Regions from separate parts of the Pseudoalteromonas sp. MMG022 genome, predicted to be linked through region 2. Evidence: predicted binding sites of a transcription regulator. Region 2 holds the regulator's gene; the other holds the start of a gene.
What was found. The regulator MetJ, encoded in region 2, represses methionine synthesis genes. The targets are predictions, from matches to a motif close to TAGACGTCTAGACGTCTA.
Positions count from the first base shown of each region.

Region 1: the regulator MetJ is predicted to act here: its motif matches at 1,857-1,874, upstream of metE (5-methyltetrahydropteroyltriglutamate--homocysteine S-methyltransferase).

Region 1 covers NZ_JAKFZQ010000012.1:96,416-104,396, reverse strand. The annotation lists gene metE (5-methyltetrahydropteroyltriglutamate--homocysteine S-methyltransferase) at 1-1,659, opposite strand, end outside; gene L1070_RS12520 (LysR substrate-binding domain-containing protein) at 1,947-2,834, shown strand; gene L1070_RS12515 (YdcF family protein) at 2,894-3,643, shown strand; gene L1070_RS12510 (Nif3-like dinuclear metal center hexameric protein) at 3,666-4,418, opposite strand; gene L1070_RS12505 (hypothetical protein) at 4,573-4,962, shown strand; gene L1070_RS12500 (SRPBCC family protein) at 5,036-5,575, opposite strand; gene L1070_RS12495 (pentapeptide repeat-containing protein) at 5,687-7,981, opposite strand, start outside.
Region 2 covers NZ_JAKFZQ010000014.1:46,560-54,540, forward strand. The annotation lists gene L1070_RS13560 (PBP1A family penicillin-binding protein) at 1-1,444, shown strand, start outside; gene metL (bifunctional aspartate kinase/homoserine dehydrogenase II) at 1,495-3,843, opposite strand; gene metB (cystathionine gamma-synthase) at 3,848-5,071, opposite strand; gene metJ (met regulon transcriptional regulator MetJ) at 5,353-5,673, shown strand; gene rpsQ (30S ribosomal protein S17) at 6,108-6,365, opposite strand; gene rpmC (50S ribosomal protein L29) at 6,365-6,556, opposite strand; gene rplP (50S ribosomal protein L16) at 6,556-6,969, opposite strand; gene rpsC (30S ribosomal protein S3) at 6,983-7,684, opposite strand; gene rplV (50S ribosomal protein L22) at 7,697-7,981, opposite strand, start outside.

The DNA.
Region 1 (7,981 bases), on a different contig from region 2:
CATGCCTTTCATCTTTTTCTCGCTCAGTGACTGTGCGTACTTGGTCCAAGCCACTGTCATTGGCTTTTGACGGAATACATCTCCCCAAATAACGGGGGGTTTTACACAGCGTGAACCGTAACTTTGTACCCAACCAAATTGAGTAAACGCAAAGCCCTCTAGCAATTCGCCAAAGTACTCAACCATGTCGTTACGCTCAGCTTCACCGTGCACCAACACATCTAAATCCAGTGCCTCTTGCTCCTCCACCGCATAGCGAATCTCAGCCTCCATTTGCGCTTGATATTGCTCAAATGACAGATTACCCGCTTTAAAATCACGCCTTGCTGCACGAATAGCCTTGGTTTGTGGAAACGATCCTATCGTTGTCGTTGGTAATAAAGGCAAAGATAAGGATGCTTGTTGTGCTTCGATACGCTTAGCAAACTCACTATTTCTTTGTCCATCACGCTCAGTCAAAGCAGCTACGCGCTGCTGAACTGCTTGATTGTTAACACGTGATGAAGTCAACCGTGCTTTAACTGGTGCACAGTATTCCTCCAGAAGCTGTTCATCTTGAGTAACTAACGCTTGTTTTAACAGTGCCAGCTCTTGCCCTTTTTGGGTCGCAAATGCCAACCATGAACGTAGCTCACTATCAAGTTTCGTCTCTTGCTCTAAGTCAACCGGCGTGTGTAATAGTGAACAAGAAGGCGCAAGCCAAAGTTTACCTTTTCGCTTAATCGCCACATCTAAAATACTCTGGTAAAGAGCTTGTAAGTCAGCACGCCAAATGTTTCGACCGTTAACAACGCCTAATGACAGTACTTGCTCAGGCCTCAATGTCTCATGCAATTGCGCAATATCATACTGGCCTGCGACACAGTCAAAATGTACGCCATCAACCTGATATTCGCTAATGTCTGCAAGATAATCACTCACTGAGTCGAAATAAGTCGCCAGTAGTAGCTTTACACCCCGACCTGACAGCAGCTCAAAACTCTTTTTTAGTGCCGCACGATAGTCATCGCTGACCTCCAAAGCAAGGACTGGCTCGTCAATTTGCACCCATTCAACGCCCAAATCTGCAAGCTTACTTAAAGCCTGTTGATACACTGGCAAAATACGTTCAAGTAAAGCCAACTTCTCAAATGGCTCCTTAGCACATTTTGACAAGTGTAAATAAGTAACGGGGCCTACCAGCACAGGTTTAACCTGATGCCCTAACGCTTGTGCTTCTTCAACCTGCTCAAATAGCTCAGACCAAGATAGCGTAAAGGTTTGGTCTTGTTCTAGCTCAGGTACAATATAATGGTAATTAGTATTAAACCATTTCGTCATTTCACTGGCGGCGCAGGCACACCCAGTTGGGGCCTTACCTCTACCAATACGAAATAGCGTGTCTAAGTTGATTTCTTCGTTATGGTTGCGATGGCGCTCAGGCACGGCTCCGAGCAATAAACTTGTATTTAAAACATGGTCATACCAAGCAAAGTCCCCTACGGGTAAAAGCTCTACGCCAGCTTGAGCCTGCAACTTCCAGTTTTGCGCTCTAATTTCACGTCCTTTTTCAATCAGTTCATCCTGTGTGATCTTGCCTGCCCAATATGCTTCTATGGCAAATTTTAGTTCGCGCTTTTTTCCGATGCGGGGAAAACCCAAGTTATGTATTTGTGTCATGCCTCTCTCCTTTGGATGTATGGATGTCTAGAAATCTACTTAATGAGCAGTGTGAATACAAATGATGCTTTCTCAGGAGGAAGTTGAATAAAATTAATTTGTATTTTTTGAAAAAAAGTTAAATAAATAATGACAACGCTGTCAAAAATAATGCTATAGTGATTTTGTTAAAAATTAATCATCGATTGCTAGTTTTCTAGACGTCTAGACGTTACTATTAGGTAATGACTGAGATTCAAGTAGAGCAATCTGAGTTTAACTCACACTAATAATGAGATTTATTAAAGATGATCGACATAAAGCATTTGAAAACCATCGCAACCCTTAAAGACACTGGTTCGCTTGTTAATACGGCCCGTGAGTTGTTCTTGACGCAATCAGCTTTGTCACATCAAATTAAAGACTTAGAAAATAAACTTGATTGTCAGTTATTCGAAAGAAAGACCCAACCGGTGCGTTTTACCCCACAAGGTATGTTATTACTAGAACTTGCCAATGACGTGTTACCTCGTGTAGAAGCAACGAAATGTCGTTTAAAAGAGAGCCTAAATCAGCCAATTTCTCAACTGAGGCTCAGCGTTGAATGCCATGCATGTTTTCACTGGTTATTACCAACCATAAAAGAATTTAATAACTTTTGGCCTGATATCAAAGTCGACTACGAGCGCGGCTTTAGCTATGACGCGATCCCTGAACTATTAGAAGATGAGCTGGACTTGGTGCTCACTTCGGACATGCGTGAGCAAGATAAACTTGAATATGCGCACCTGTTTGATTTCAAACTCAAGCTGATTGTCTCACCCGATCATGAATTGGCTAAAAAAGCCTATGTAACCGCATTAGATCTTAAAGATGAAACCATTATCTCCTACCCTATTCCGCGCGAGAGACAAGACATCTTCAAGCACTTTATACAAAATGCACGCTTTGACGGTACATTGAAAACCGTTGACCAAGGGCTACTCATTTTTCAACTTGTCAGTGCGGGCATGGGCGTCGCAGCATTACCAGATTGGCTGGTTACCCCTTATGAAAGCCAAGGCCTTATTAAATCTATCCCTCTTGGGGCGCTTGGTCTTAATCGCCCAATGTACCTAGCGATGAAAAAAACCATGAAGGATAACCCTGTGTACAGACACTTTTTAAACACCTGTAAACAGAACAATTCTCGTTAAGCTATGATTTTTGTGTAATATTAACTAAACTGAACCCAAGCTAATTGATTGGGTTTCTTATGTTTTTGTTTAAGAAAGTGCTTGGTGGCCTACTGATGCCACTACCACTGTCATTAATTATTGTTGCAATATGTTTGTTATTTGTAAGCAAAGCCAACCTGAAGTCATATATTATGCTCTGGCTTACGGTGATCGCGCTGTGGTGTATCAGCACCCCATTTTTTGCCAGTAAGATTACCACCTCTGCTGAATCACAATGGCACACCTTCGATGTCAGCAAACACCCAAGAATAGACAAAATCGTGGTACTTGGTTGCGGCGTCCATCCTAATAGTCAGCAACTTGCCAATGCGCAGCTCACAGGCTGTTCATCAGCCAGACTTATCGAAGGGCTAAGATTGGCACATCACTATAAGAGTGCCGAGCTGATTGTGTCAGGTCATCTCAGTTCCCCACTTATGAAACAGACAGTAATAGCGCTGGGTATCCCAAGCGTTCGAGTACGTGCTAACCCATCCGCTATGGATACTAAAGACGAAGCAAAACTGTTAGCGCCCTATTTAGTGGATAGGCAGGTTGCCTTAGTGACGTCAGCCAGCCATATGGCACGCGCAAAGAATTTATTCTGGGCGCAAGGGGTCGATACGATTGCAGCCCCAACACAGTTTCATAATCTGCATAACGCGCCAGATTATAAGCAGTTTATTGCGCAAGTCTCCGTACTTGAAGCTGTCACCACGCATTATCATGAAATGTTAGGAACGCTTTGGATAAAGGTTCGACGAATAATCGATCCAGAGGCGCTCTAAGCGCCTCTTTAAAAAGCTTTGTTTAAACTGGGTTATCAATATCAATAAAGGTGACGTCAAAGCCATATTGCTCAGCTAAGTATTCACCAAGCGCCTTGATACCGTAACGCTCTGTAGCATGGTGCCCAGCCGCAAAAAAATCAATGCCCTGTTCATTGGAGCTATGAATCGTCTGCTCTGAGGCTTCACCTGTTAGATAGGCATCAACGCCTCGGCTGACAGCCAAATCAATGTAACCTTGCCCACCGCCTGTGCACCAAGCTATGGTTTCTATAGGTTTATCTCTGACAATATTAATGAGTGGCTTACGATTTAGCACGGTGGCAATCTTTTCAGCGAATACTTCACCAGACATTGGGGTTCTTAATCGCCCATGGACAGGAACACTCGCCGGCCCACTTTCAAGCCCACCTAACACCTCAATATCCAAAAGCTTTGCAAGCTGTGCGTTATTTCCAAGCTCTGGATGGATATCAAGCGGGAGGTGGTAGCCATATAAATTGATATCATTGGCTAGCAACGTTGCAATACGGCGCTTTTTCATGCCGGTGATCACTTGTGACTCACCTTTCCAAAAATAGCCATGGTGCACCAAAATAGTATCCGCTTGTAGCTCTACCGCAGTATCAACCAATGCCTGGCTGGCAGTCACCCCTGTCACAATCTTGCGAATATTTTCTGCTCCTTCGACTTGCAGACCATTCGGGGCAAAATCTCGGATTGCGTCGGGTTTTAACAGCTCAGTTAGGGCGTGTGTAAATTCTGAACGTTTCATGAAGTTACCAGTATTATTTCTGAAAATTTCTCAAATTCTGGCGTTTATACAGCCAAAATGGAAGCAAAACCCTTAAAAAATTGAAAAATTGCGCAAATATGGGTATAACTACTCATTAATCTTAATCCCGCGTATAAAACGACTAGGATCTACGATGAGTAAACTAGATAAAACTGAAGTATTAAGCGCTTTTGAAGCTGCTTACGAAGCTGCCCACGGCAAAAAGCCTGAGATCACAACCAAACCTGGTTGGTACAGCATTGATGGCGGGAAAAACCTCCGTCTTGCTGATGTAGCAGCACTGACAGAAGAGCTTACTTCTGGTTCTTCAACTAAGAGTGAAGCACCAAAGGCAAAACCAGCCAAAAAAGCAGCGCCTGCTAAAAAAGCAAAAACAAGCAAAGCAGCTCCTGCAAAAGCACAAAAGAAAGCGGCTTTTAAAGTCGTTAAAGAAAACGCTGAAGGCTATACAGCCGAAGAGTTTTGGATAGCTGAGCTTGCTGGTAAAGACCATGATTGTCGCCTGCCACGTGGTGTTGTTTAACACTCACGTTTTGTAGACATAAAAAAACCGCAACGTGCGGTTTTTTTATGTCTGAATTTCGGTTGTCTTCCAATCATTCTACTGGATGTTCAAGCACCTCTTTGAGATTGTCTAGCCCCATTTGTAAGTCGTCACCCAACATTTGCTCAAAGTCCACAAGTAGCAACATTAAGTTCATTGGGTAATCCATATGACCATTAAATCCCCACTTAACTTTTGTGCCATTGAGGGTGGGTTCAGTGATCATATAAGCAGGGTCGGTTGACTGGAACGGCTCTTTAAAGCGCAGTTCAAAATCGATACGTTTGTTTTCGTCAATCTTGATGATCTCCTGCTCGCCTACCCCAACCTCTGGGTGCTTACTGCGCCAAGCAGAAACAAAACCCACGGTGCCGTCCTCTCCTCGGTACTCGGTTTCCATAGCAGGGTCCACCTGCGCCCACGTACTGTAGTTACTTTGGTTTTTTAATAACTTGATATAAGAAAATACCTGCTCGAGGGGCTGTTCAATCTCCACTTCACGTTCCACATGATAGCTATCAGCCACAAACAGCGCGAGAATAAATGGTGAAGCGATAACAAGCAGCAGTATGATTATTATTTTTTTAAACATGCTTTGGTTCCTGTGTTTTAATTATCCGTCATCAAGCATAGACGATTTATACGTATCTACCGAACACTGACAGAGACATCGACTATGTCGCTATGTAAATCCAATAATCACTTATTCCAAAATCGCCTCGGATAAATCCACATCACTTAGGTCAACCTTGCTTAAATCTACACCGATTAAAACTGTACCTTTTAATGTAGCCTCGCGAAGCTTGGCGTGATCTAAAATAGCGTTGGTTAAATCTGCATTGGTTAAATCTGCATTGGTTAAATCTGCATTGGTTAAATCTGCATTGGTTAAATCTGCATTGGTTAAATTTGCATTGGTTAAATTTGCATTGGTTAAATTTGCATCGGTTAAATTTGCATTGATTAACGTTGAACCAAATAAGTCAGCTCGGTAAAACACCGCGCCTTCAAAACAGGCTGACTTTAGTACACAGTGAAGCATTTTAGTGTGGTCAAATTTAGCGTTCGCGAAATTCGCATAAGACGCATTGGCTAAACTTAAAGACGCGCCCCACCAACTACTTTCTATCGCACTCACGCCTTGCAACCTAACTTGAGCTAAATACCCCCCAATAAAGATGGCTTCATTCAGATTACTATTTTGTAAATTAGCCTTTCTTAGATCTTTGAATTCAAAACTGCACTGTTGTAAATCAATATGAGTAAAGCATCTAGCAGGTATACGGTCATCCTCTTCCCCACTCCCTTTAACCCGTAAAAGCCACTGAGATAAGCTATACCCATTTTCTAAGTTCAAATCCGCGACCTTTTCGGTAGCACAGCCACAAGCATGATGAATCGCCAACAGCGCCACTTCGGCATTACGGGCATATTTTTGCATCTCGCTAAATGTGGCCAACTGAAGCTCTTCAACGGGCATGCCTTTGCGCAGTGTCCGCGAGAACAGCCCCGCAAAACATGTTTGCCATTGCTGCACATCGTCTATGTGACGTAAACTCACCTCATCCACCAAAAAGTTGAATATATACTCATCTAATGCTGTGGGCCCACTGAGCTTTGCCCAGCGAGCTTTTGCGCTTATCTGGTCGTAGCCCACATCTGGGTCTGCGATGTTACGATTGACCTCACTGGTAATTGCAGCCACTTCACGCACAATGCGTCGAGCAATCAAATACTCACCAAAGCTTTTGTGAGTAAATTCAAAGGTTTTATCTTGCCCGTCTAACAACTCACTTTGGCGAAAATAAAACGCGGTCAATAAACGAGAGATCCCCGACGTGGCGCTTTCTTGAAACACCTCTAGATATTTTGTGACGCGACTGCTCTCACATTGTTGCTGAATTTTGCTAATGCTGGCCACACGGCCATTACCATGCCAAACCGCTAGGGCAATTTCTTCTAACACGCGGATAAAATGCGGCTTCTCAAGGTCTCTCGTTTGCTTATAGCCACCATGATCCCACTGCCTGTGATACACCGCATCTAACAAATCCTGATAGATTTGGTTAAGCGTTAAATGCTCATCAAAAACCACTTCCCCACGCTCAAAACTCAACGCCACCAAGTAATTCAGTAGCGGCTCCTGCGTAATGGGTTGTAGTTGGCTGATAGCCAACTGCTCGGGTAGTTTTTCATAGCTTGCTCCTTTGGCCCGACCATAGTTTTGCCACCACGTATCGCGCAAATCCGTTGCCAGTAATTTCTCAGGGTCGATATACTCGCTATCATCCGTATCTTCATCCTGCTCTACAAAATAGGGCAGCACATACAATAGCTGTTGTAACCCCCTTAGCTTTGCTGCTACCGACTGAACCGCCATCTCTCGACCCGTGATCAATGCTTGCCATTGGAAACCCGCATCGTTAAAGCGGTTTATTTTACTGATCACTTCTTCAACAAAGTGGTTAGCGGTTTCAGCCGCTAATTTGCCTTGCATTGCCAGCTCATCTAGCCCATCAAAAATCAACAACACTCGCTGTGTTTTTTGTTCCTTATTCAATGGGTTAGTTGGTAAGTTAGGGTCTGACTCTACATAACGGGCGAGCGCATTAAGTAGGTCATCGCTTGGGTCAAAGTGGTGCAGCGGAATAAACACCACACGTATTTCTGGGCGTTCGCGCACCATAGTGGCTGCAAACATTTTCGCAAATGAAGACTTACCGGAACCAGGACCCCCACTAATCACTTTGATGGCACACGCCTTATTAAACTGTATCGCCCAGTTGTTTATTTCAGCGTGCAGGTCAACAACCTGTTTTTTTGTATTAGACGCTGTGCTGCGCAGCAGCTCTTGTTCATCGTTATCCACCGCCACTTTATAGTAGGCATTAAGATTGACATACACTTGGCTGAGACTAAACGCCTCAGCAAACATGCGTTGGTTAACCTGTTCTTGTAACCACACATTATACACATGCCAACCTCGCTGCTCTTTGTT
Region 2 (7,981 bases):
CAACGAGATCTTAGGTACACTGCGCAAAGTGAAGGAAATTGACCCTCTAAAAGCTGCTGTTGTGGTAGATGTTGCTGAACAAAGCGCCACTGCACTGTTGAAATCAGGTGATTACATAACCCTCCCTTGGTCTGGTTTAAGTTGGGCGAGAGCCTACATTTCAGATACTCGTCAGGCGCTACCACCACAAACAGCAACCGAGATACTCACACCTGGGATGCAAATCTGGGTGCGTCAATATGAGCAGCAATGGCAACTTAGTCAGTACCCAAGACCTGCCAGTGCGTTAGTGTCAATGGATCCACAGGACGGGCGCATAAAAGCCCTTGTGGGTGGATACAGCTTCGCACAAAGCCAATATAACAGGGCGACCCAAGCCAAACGACAAGTCGGCTCTAATATTAAGCCTTTCGTATACTCCGCTGCATTTGAAAATGGCTATACGCTAGCAACCATCATCAATGATGCGCCAATTAACCAATGGGATAAGAGTGTAGGCGTGGCATGGCGTCCAAAAAATAGCCCTGAAGTTTACAATGGGCCCATTCGTATTCGCCGAGCGTTAGCGCAGTCTAAAAATGTGGTATCAGTGCGCTTACTTAAGGGGGTTGGGCTAGAACGCACCGCCGATCACCTACTGAAGTTTGGCTTTGCAGATCAAGATATTAATCGTAGCGAATCGCTAGCGCTAGGAAGTGCTGCCATTACTCCTTTAGAAATGGCGCGAGGCATGAGTACCTTTGCAAACGGTGGACACCTGATAGAGCCATATTTCATCCAAGAACTACAGGATGCATTTGGCAATACTCTGGGTAAAGCCGAGCCGCTAATCGCTTGTGACGAGCAACAATTGGAAACACATCCACAGCGCTGCGCTGCGAGGGTAATTTCTGAACAGAATGCCTTCTTAGTCGCAAGCGCCATGCACAGTGCAATCTGGGGCGGCGGCAGCTGGCGTCATAAAACTGGTTGGACAGGCACTGGTTGGCGTGCACAAGCGTTGAAACGCCGTGACTTGGTGGGCAAGACGGGCACCACAAACGATTCTGTTGATACGTGGTTTAGTGGCTTTAATCGCAATGTACTAACCACGGTCTGGGTCGGCTTTGACGATGCAGGTAAACCGCTGGGACGTGCAGCTTATAACTCAAACCTTGATAGTAATCAGATTGTTGGGGCTGAGTCAGGGGCAACCACAGCACAACCTGCATGGGTTGAGTTTATGCGCGCCGCACTGGCCGACCAGCCAGTGGCACCAATAGAGCCACCTCCGGGTTTGATCTCAACGCGTATTGATTTGAAAACGGGTCTTTTGAGTAACAAAAATGATCACACCAGCCGCTTCGAGTACTTTGAGTCAGGCACGGCACCGACTAAATACGCGTTGGACGAGGATAACAACACACCGTTTGACGATGAACCGATACAAGAAGAGCTATTTTAAGCATTAAAAAAGGCGATAGAAATATCGCCTTTTTTGTATTTCCCACAGGTTCACTTCAGCCTTTGTGTCAGCCAGTATAAATCGGAATGGATCCCAGCTGCTGTGACTTCTTTCCCCGCACCAGGACCTTGCAATACCAAGGGATTACTCTCATACCAGATGCTCTTAATGACAAAGATGTTGTCACCTGGCGTTAGGTGCGCAATGGCTGAGTCTTTTGCAACAAAGGCGATACCCACTTTAGCGCTCACTTTACCTTGTTCATCTATACTCAAGGAACCGGTGTAACGTAGCACTTGATTTTGCGCTTTTGCTTGTTGATATTGCTCAGCGTAGAAGGCATCAAGTTGCTCACGACGCGTCAGGAATTCATCCCAACTGCCTTGCGCCATATCTTCAGGCATAAGTGGCTGCAACGCGATATCTTCTAAATCTAACGTTAGGCCAATGTCGCGTGCTAAAATTAGCAGCTTGCGCTGCATGTCTCTGCCAGATAAATCTTCTCGTGGATCGGGTTCCGTATAACCCATTGCTTGTGCTTGTAAGACCAACTCAGAAAACGCTGTAGAGCCATCAAAGCTGCTACATAACCATGAGAGTGTCCCAGAAAACACACCATCTATCTGCGTTATCTTATCACCACTGTGCTGCAAATCAGCTAAAGCAAAATTAATCGGTAACCCCGCCCCAACACTGGTGTTATAACGCCAAAATAGGTTACGCTCGGTTAGCTGCTCACGTAGGTTCTGGTACCAAGTATTGTCTGCTGTGCCTGCGTACTTGTTGGCACTAATCAAATGGCAATCTTGCTTAATAAACTGCGGATAAAGATGACTGAATGCTTCACTTGCGGTGATATCTATCACTACCTTATGTTCGTAGTCTAACTCGCCAATTCGCTCAATTAACTCACTATTTGCATAGTCAACTGCTTCATTTTGCCATTGCTGTTGCCAAGTATCTATTGCAATGCCGCTAGCCGAAAACAACATTTGCCCAGAGCGAACCAAAGCAACCACTTTAACGTCAAACTGCTGTTTTAGATGAGCAACTTGACGCTGACACTGTGCTACAAATACCTCACCAACGTTACCTAAACCAGCAATGATCACGGCAAGCTCTCGGCCTTTGTTCACTAACTTGTCATGTAAGATGGCCAGCACATCGCTATCAATCGCTTGGTCGGTTAAAAACAACACATATTCATCATCGCTGTGTAAAAACCTCACAACCACATTTTGTTCATTCAGTAACTGTGTAGCTTGCACCTGTAGCTGAGCAACATCGCTTGGCGCAGCAACCACAGCAAAGCCTTGTAGCGCACTTTCCACGATATTTGCGCGTCCCGATAATGCTTGCAGCACTTCGTGTGTATGCGCGGCAGGAACCAGTATGTAACATTCGCCTTGCGCTATAAAATGATGAATGCTGTGCTGGATTAACTGGCTTAACTCACCCACTTCCCCCTGACGCAAAGCGTCCACTCTAATGAGATCCAAGTCTTCAAAAGTAGTGATGAAACGCTTTGCCTTGCTGTAGCCTTCTTTGACAATTTCAGTCGGTGACGCCTCTACATCAAAACTGCTACGTACTTGCAGTTTAATCTTGGTATTTTTCAAAGGAGACAAAGTTTTTGCATGTAGCACTGGATTGCCCAAGCGAGCTAATAGATGCGCCTGAGATCTACACACCTTGGGGTACTTTATTGCACTTGCAACCTTACGTGGGTCGGTGCTGAACACGCCCTGCGTATCCGTCCAGATAGACACCGCATCGGCATCAAGGTAGTTGGCGAGCAACGTCGCACTATAATCACTGCCATTGCGCCCCAACGTCACGGTTTGATGCTCCACATCGCTGGCGATAAAACCTGTGACCACAAATAACGCATTCGCTTGGAGCAACTCCTTACAAGCTTGTTTATTCTGTTGGTGTAACAGCTGGCCGTTGTGCAAAGTAAACAACTGTCTCGCATCAACGTGCTGAGCTGCAAACCCTAATTGTGTTAACAGGTACGCCAACACTCTTGCTGACCAAAGCTCACCATGAGCTAGCAAAGTGGCTTCATGTAACACCCCATGTTTAGCCTGTTCAGTAATGGTTTGTAGCTCATTATCTAACTGCGCGAGTAAATCGCTGCGATTGTGACCTACAAACAAGGCTGCGATAAGCTCACTTTGATGATTTTCCAACTGTAGTAAAATATCGCTGAACCCTTGGTTGTCATCTTGCTTATAGCTTTGCCAAAGCTTTACTAAGGTGTTGGTGGTTTTCCCTGCGGCAGACACCACAACACAGTCACCAGCTAGGCACTGGCCCAACACAATTTGCGCTACTGCTTGATAACGTGCGGCAGAACTTAAGCTAGAACCACCAAATTTATGTACAACTTTTGTCATCGTCTTACCACAATGCCGTATGAGCCGGCGTTAACTTAAATGCTTTACCTTCATCTGATGCGTGTGCAGATCCAGGCTGTACTTTTGCAAAGGCTTGTTCAAGATCCTTGACGAGATCCTCTACATCTTCAATGCCGACGGAAATACGGATCAAGGTATCACCAACACCAGCTTCTAATCTAGCTTGCGGTTCCATTCCTGCGTGCGTCATGGTCGCAGGGTGACATATTAAGCTTTCAACCCCACCCAGTGACTCAGCCAATGAGAACTGCTTTAAGCTCGTTAAAAACGCAGCAGAGTCCTTAAGACCACCTTTAATATCAAAGCTCACCATGCCACCAAAACCCGACTGCTGCTTCTTAGCAAGTTCATGCTGTGGATGAGACTCCAAGCCCGGATAATAAACTTGACTGACATAAGGAGACTGTTCAAGGTATTTCGCAATAACCAGTGCATTCTCTTGATGCTGCTTTAAACGAATATTTAAGGTGCGTAACCCTCTTAGGGTTAGGTAGCTATCAAAAGGCGCTCCCGTAATGCCGATATTATTCGCCCACCAAGCCAGCTCCTCACCCAGTTCTGCAGTTTTAGCAACAACCGCACCTCCAACAACATCCGAGTGACCATTAATATACTTGGTTGTAGAGTGCACCACAATATCTGCACCTAGCTTGATCGGATTTTGCAATGCAGGGGATAAAAATGTGTTATCGGCCGCTACCAGTGCTCCTGCTTGTTTAGCAACTTTGGCTACGGCCTCAATGTCAGTGAGTCGTAAAATAGGGTTGCTCGGTGTCTCAATCCAAACCAACTTAGGCTTTATCGTAAGGATCTGCTCATAACTTTGCGCTTTTGTAAGATCTAATACCACAAGCTTTAGCAACCCACGTTTTTGCAAAGAGGTAAATAAACGATAGCTGCCGCCGTAACAATCATGGGGGATCACTAAAGTATCATCATGGTTGAGTAGCTGAGTGACTAAGTGCACTGCGGCCATTCCCGTTGCAGTAATAATGCCTCGCTCTGCGCCTTCTAACTGCGCTAATGTTTGCGCCAAAATATCGCGGTTTGGATTACCGCTACGACCATAGTCATAATCACGTTTGGTATCAAAATCAGCAAACGAATAAGTCGTAGACAAATATAACGGCGGCACAACAGCACCGTGGTGCTTATCAGCATCAATGCCATAACGTACTGCGATGGTAGACTTTCCACTCTCACTCATATCATCACCTAGATAGTTGGATGTTTAGACGTCTAAAAGGTTAGATGATCAAAAGTTAGAAGTCAAAACATTTATACCTCTAAATGGCTATTTAACTAGTATTTGACTATCTTTTTTAAACCGATAAAATTTCGCCACTTAACAAACTTGTATTGCTAATAAGACTGCGTTTTTGAATAAACTATCATAGGTATATCTAGGAGTTTATGCCATATAGTGAGTAAACGCGTTGACGAACCCAGTCTTATTAGCATTCCCAACACTGAGGCAATAACAACACTATGGCTAAATGGAATGGTGAGTATATTCACCCATATGCAGAGCACGGTAAAAAATCTGAACAAGTAAAAAAAATAACCGTCTCTATCCCGCTAAACGTATTAAAAGTACTTACTGACGAGCGCACACGCCGTCAAGTAAACAACTTGCGCCATGCCACAAACAGCGAACTATTATGTGAAGCTTTTTTACATGCTTTTACTGGCCAGCCGCTACCCAGTGATGAGGACTTGAGAAAAGATAATCCTGAAAAGGTGCCAGAAGAAGTACGTAAGATCATGGAAGAGATGGGGCTTGAAGTACCCATCATCAACGAAGAGTAAACAACTTTCGATGAAGCCCTCTTTTTCTCAATAGAGCTTCATTAATCACTATTCATGCCAAAGTTTGTAGCCGTAGATAACAACATCTAGAGGCTACAACTTACTGGCGCAGCCATAGCCGAAAACGCCTATTATCGGTGCTCACAGCGCCTGCTCGCACTATTTAAACATAGACCAAAATACATCTGTATCGGCCTGACCCGTTGTTACTTTCTAGCCGAATAATTCTCACTGTATTAGATACTAACCTTTATAAATGCATGCTCTTGTTCAACCCCTTATATCCAGCCAACTAAAAGTTGAAAACGATAGGTTGAATTCGAGATATGTAAACAGGCCTCGGACACGAAATAAAAACATCGCCCAAAACGCAAAAAGCCCCGACCGAGGCCGAGGCTTTTGAAAACAAAGTTTAACTTAGTTTAAAACTAAAATTAAGCTTGCTTAGGACGTGAAACTACTTCAACTAAAGTCCATGATTTCTTTTTAGAAATCGGCGCACATTCACGGATAGTAACTGTATCGCCTGCTTTAGCAGTGTTGCTTTCGTCGTGTGCGTGCAACTTAGTTGTACGCTTGATGAATTTACCATAGATAGGGTGCTTCACCTGACGCTCGATAGCAACAACGATAGATTTGTCCATCTTGTCGCTTAGTACACGACCTTGAAGAGTACGGATCTTATCGCTCATTATGCACCTGCCTTCTGGTTGATAACCGTTTTAACACGCGCAATATTGCGACGTACTTTTTTCAGCTCGTGAGTTTGAGCTAGCTGACCAGTGCTCACTTGCATGCGCAGGTTGAACTGCTCACGTAGTAGCTCTAGAAGTTCAGCATTTAGCTCTTCTACGCTTTTGTCTTTAAGTTCGCTAGCTTTCATCACATTACCGTCCGAGTTACAAATGTTGTTTTGAAAGGTAATTTACGAGCAGCTAGGTTGAATGCTTCACGAGCAAGCTCTTCAGAAACACCTTCCATCTCGTAAAGTACTTTGCCTGGCTGGATTTCAGCAACCCAGTACTCAACAGAACCTTTACCTTTACCCATACGAACTTCAAGCGGCTTTTCAGTGATTGGCTTGTCTGGGAACACACGGATCCAGATTTTACCTTGACGCTTGATGTGACGTGTCATAGCACGACGAGCTGCTTCGATTTGACGAGCAGTCATACGACCACGACCTGTTGCTTTCAAGCCGAAAGAACCGAAGCTTACTTTGTTACCGCTGTTTGCAAGACCACGGTTGCGGCCTTTATGCACTTTACGGAATTTTGTACGTTTTGGCTGTAACATTAATCGCTACCTCTTACTTAGCACTTTTTTTGGCTTTCTTCGGCGCACGTTTAGCTGGCTTCTCTTGCTCTTGAACTAGTGGTAAACCACCAATTACTTCGCCTTTGAAGATCCAAACTTTAACACCGATGATACCGTAAGTGGTTAACGCTTCAGAAGTTGCATAATCGATATCAGCACGTAGAGTATGTAGAGGTACACGACCTTCACGATACCATTCAGAACGTGCGATTTCTGCGCCGCCTAGACGACCGCTTACTTCAACTTTGATACCTTTAGCACCAATGCGCATTGCATTTTGTACCGAACGCTTCATAGCGCGACGGAACATAACACGACGCTCAAGCTGAGATGCGATGCCATCTGCAACTAATTGTGCATCTAGCTCTGGTTTACGTACTTCAGAAATATTGATCTGAGCAGGTACACCCGCAATCTTAGTTACAGCTTGACGAAGCTTTTCAACGTCTTCGCCTTTTTTACCGATAACAACACCAGGACGAGCTGTGTGAATTGTTACACGGATTGATTTAGCTGGACGCTCGATAACGATTTTAGACACAGAAGCTGCTTTCAATTCCTTAGTAAGGTATTGACGCACTTTGTGATCGCCAAAAAGCTGTGCAGAGAAATCTTTTGTATTCGCGTACCAGGTAGAAACCCAAGGTTTAGAGATACCTAGGCGAATACCAGTAGGATGAACTTTTTGTCCCATTACTTATATCTCCTAGCTATCCGAAACCACAACAGTGATGTGGCTTGTACGCTTAAGGATGCGGTCTGCGCGTCCTTTAGCACGTGGCATGATACGTTTCATTGTAGGACCATCGTCCACAAAGATCGTAGCTACACGTAGCTCATCAATGTCAGCACCTTCGTTGTGCTCTGCGTTAGCAATAGCAGACTCAAGTACTTTTTTAACTAATACAGCCGCTTTTTTAGGGCTGTACGCCAGGATTTCTAGAGCGCGATCTACCGGTAGTCCGCGGATCTGATCTGCTACTAGACGTGC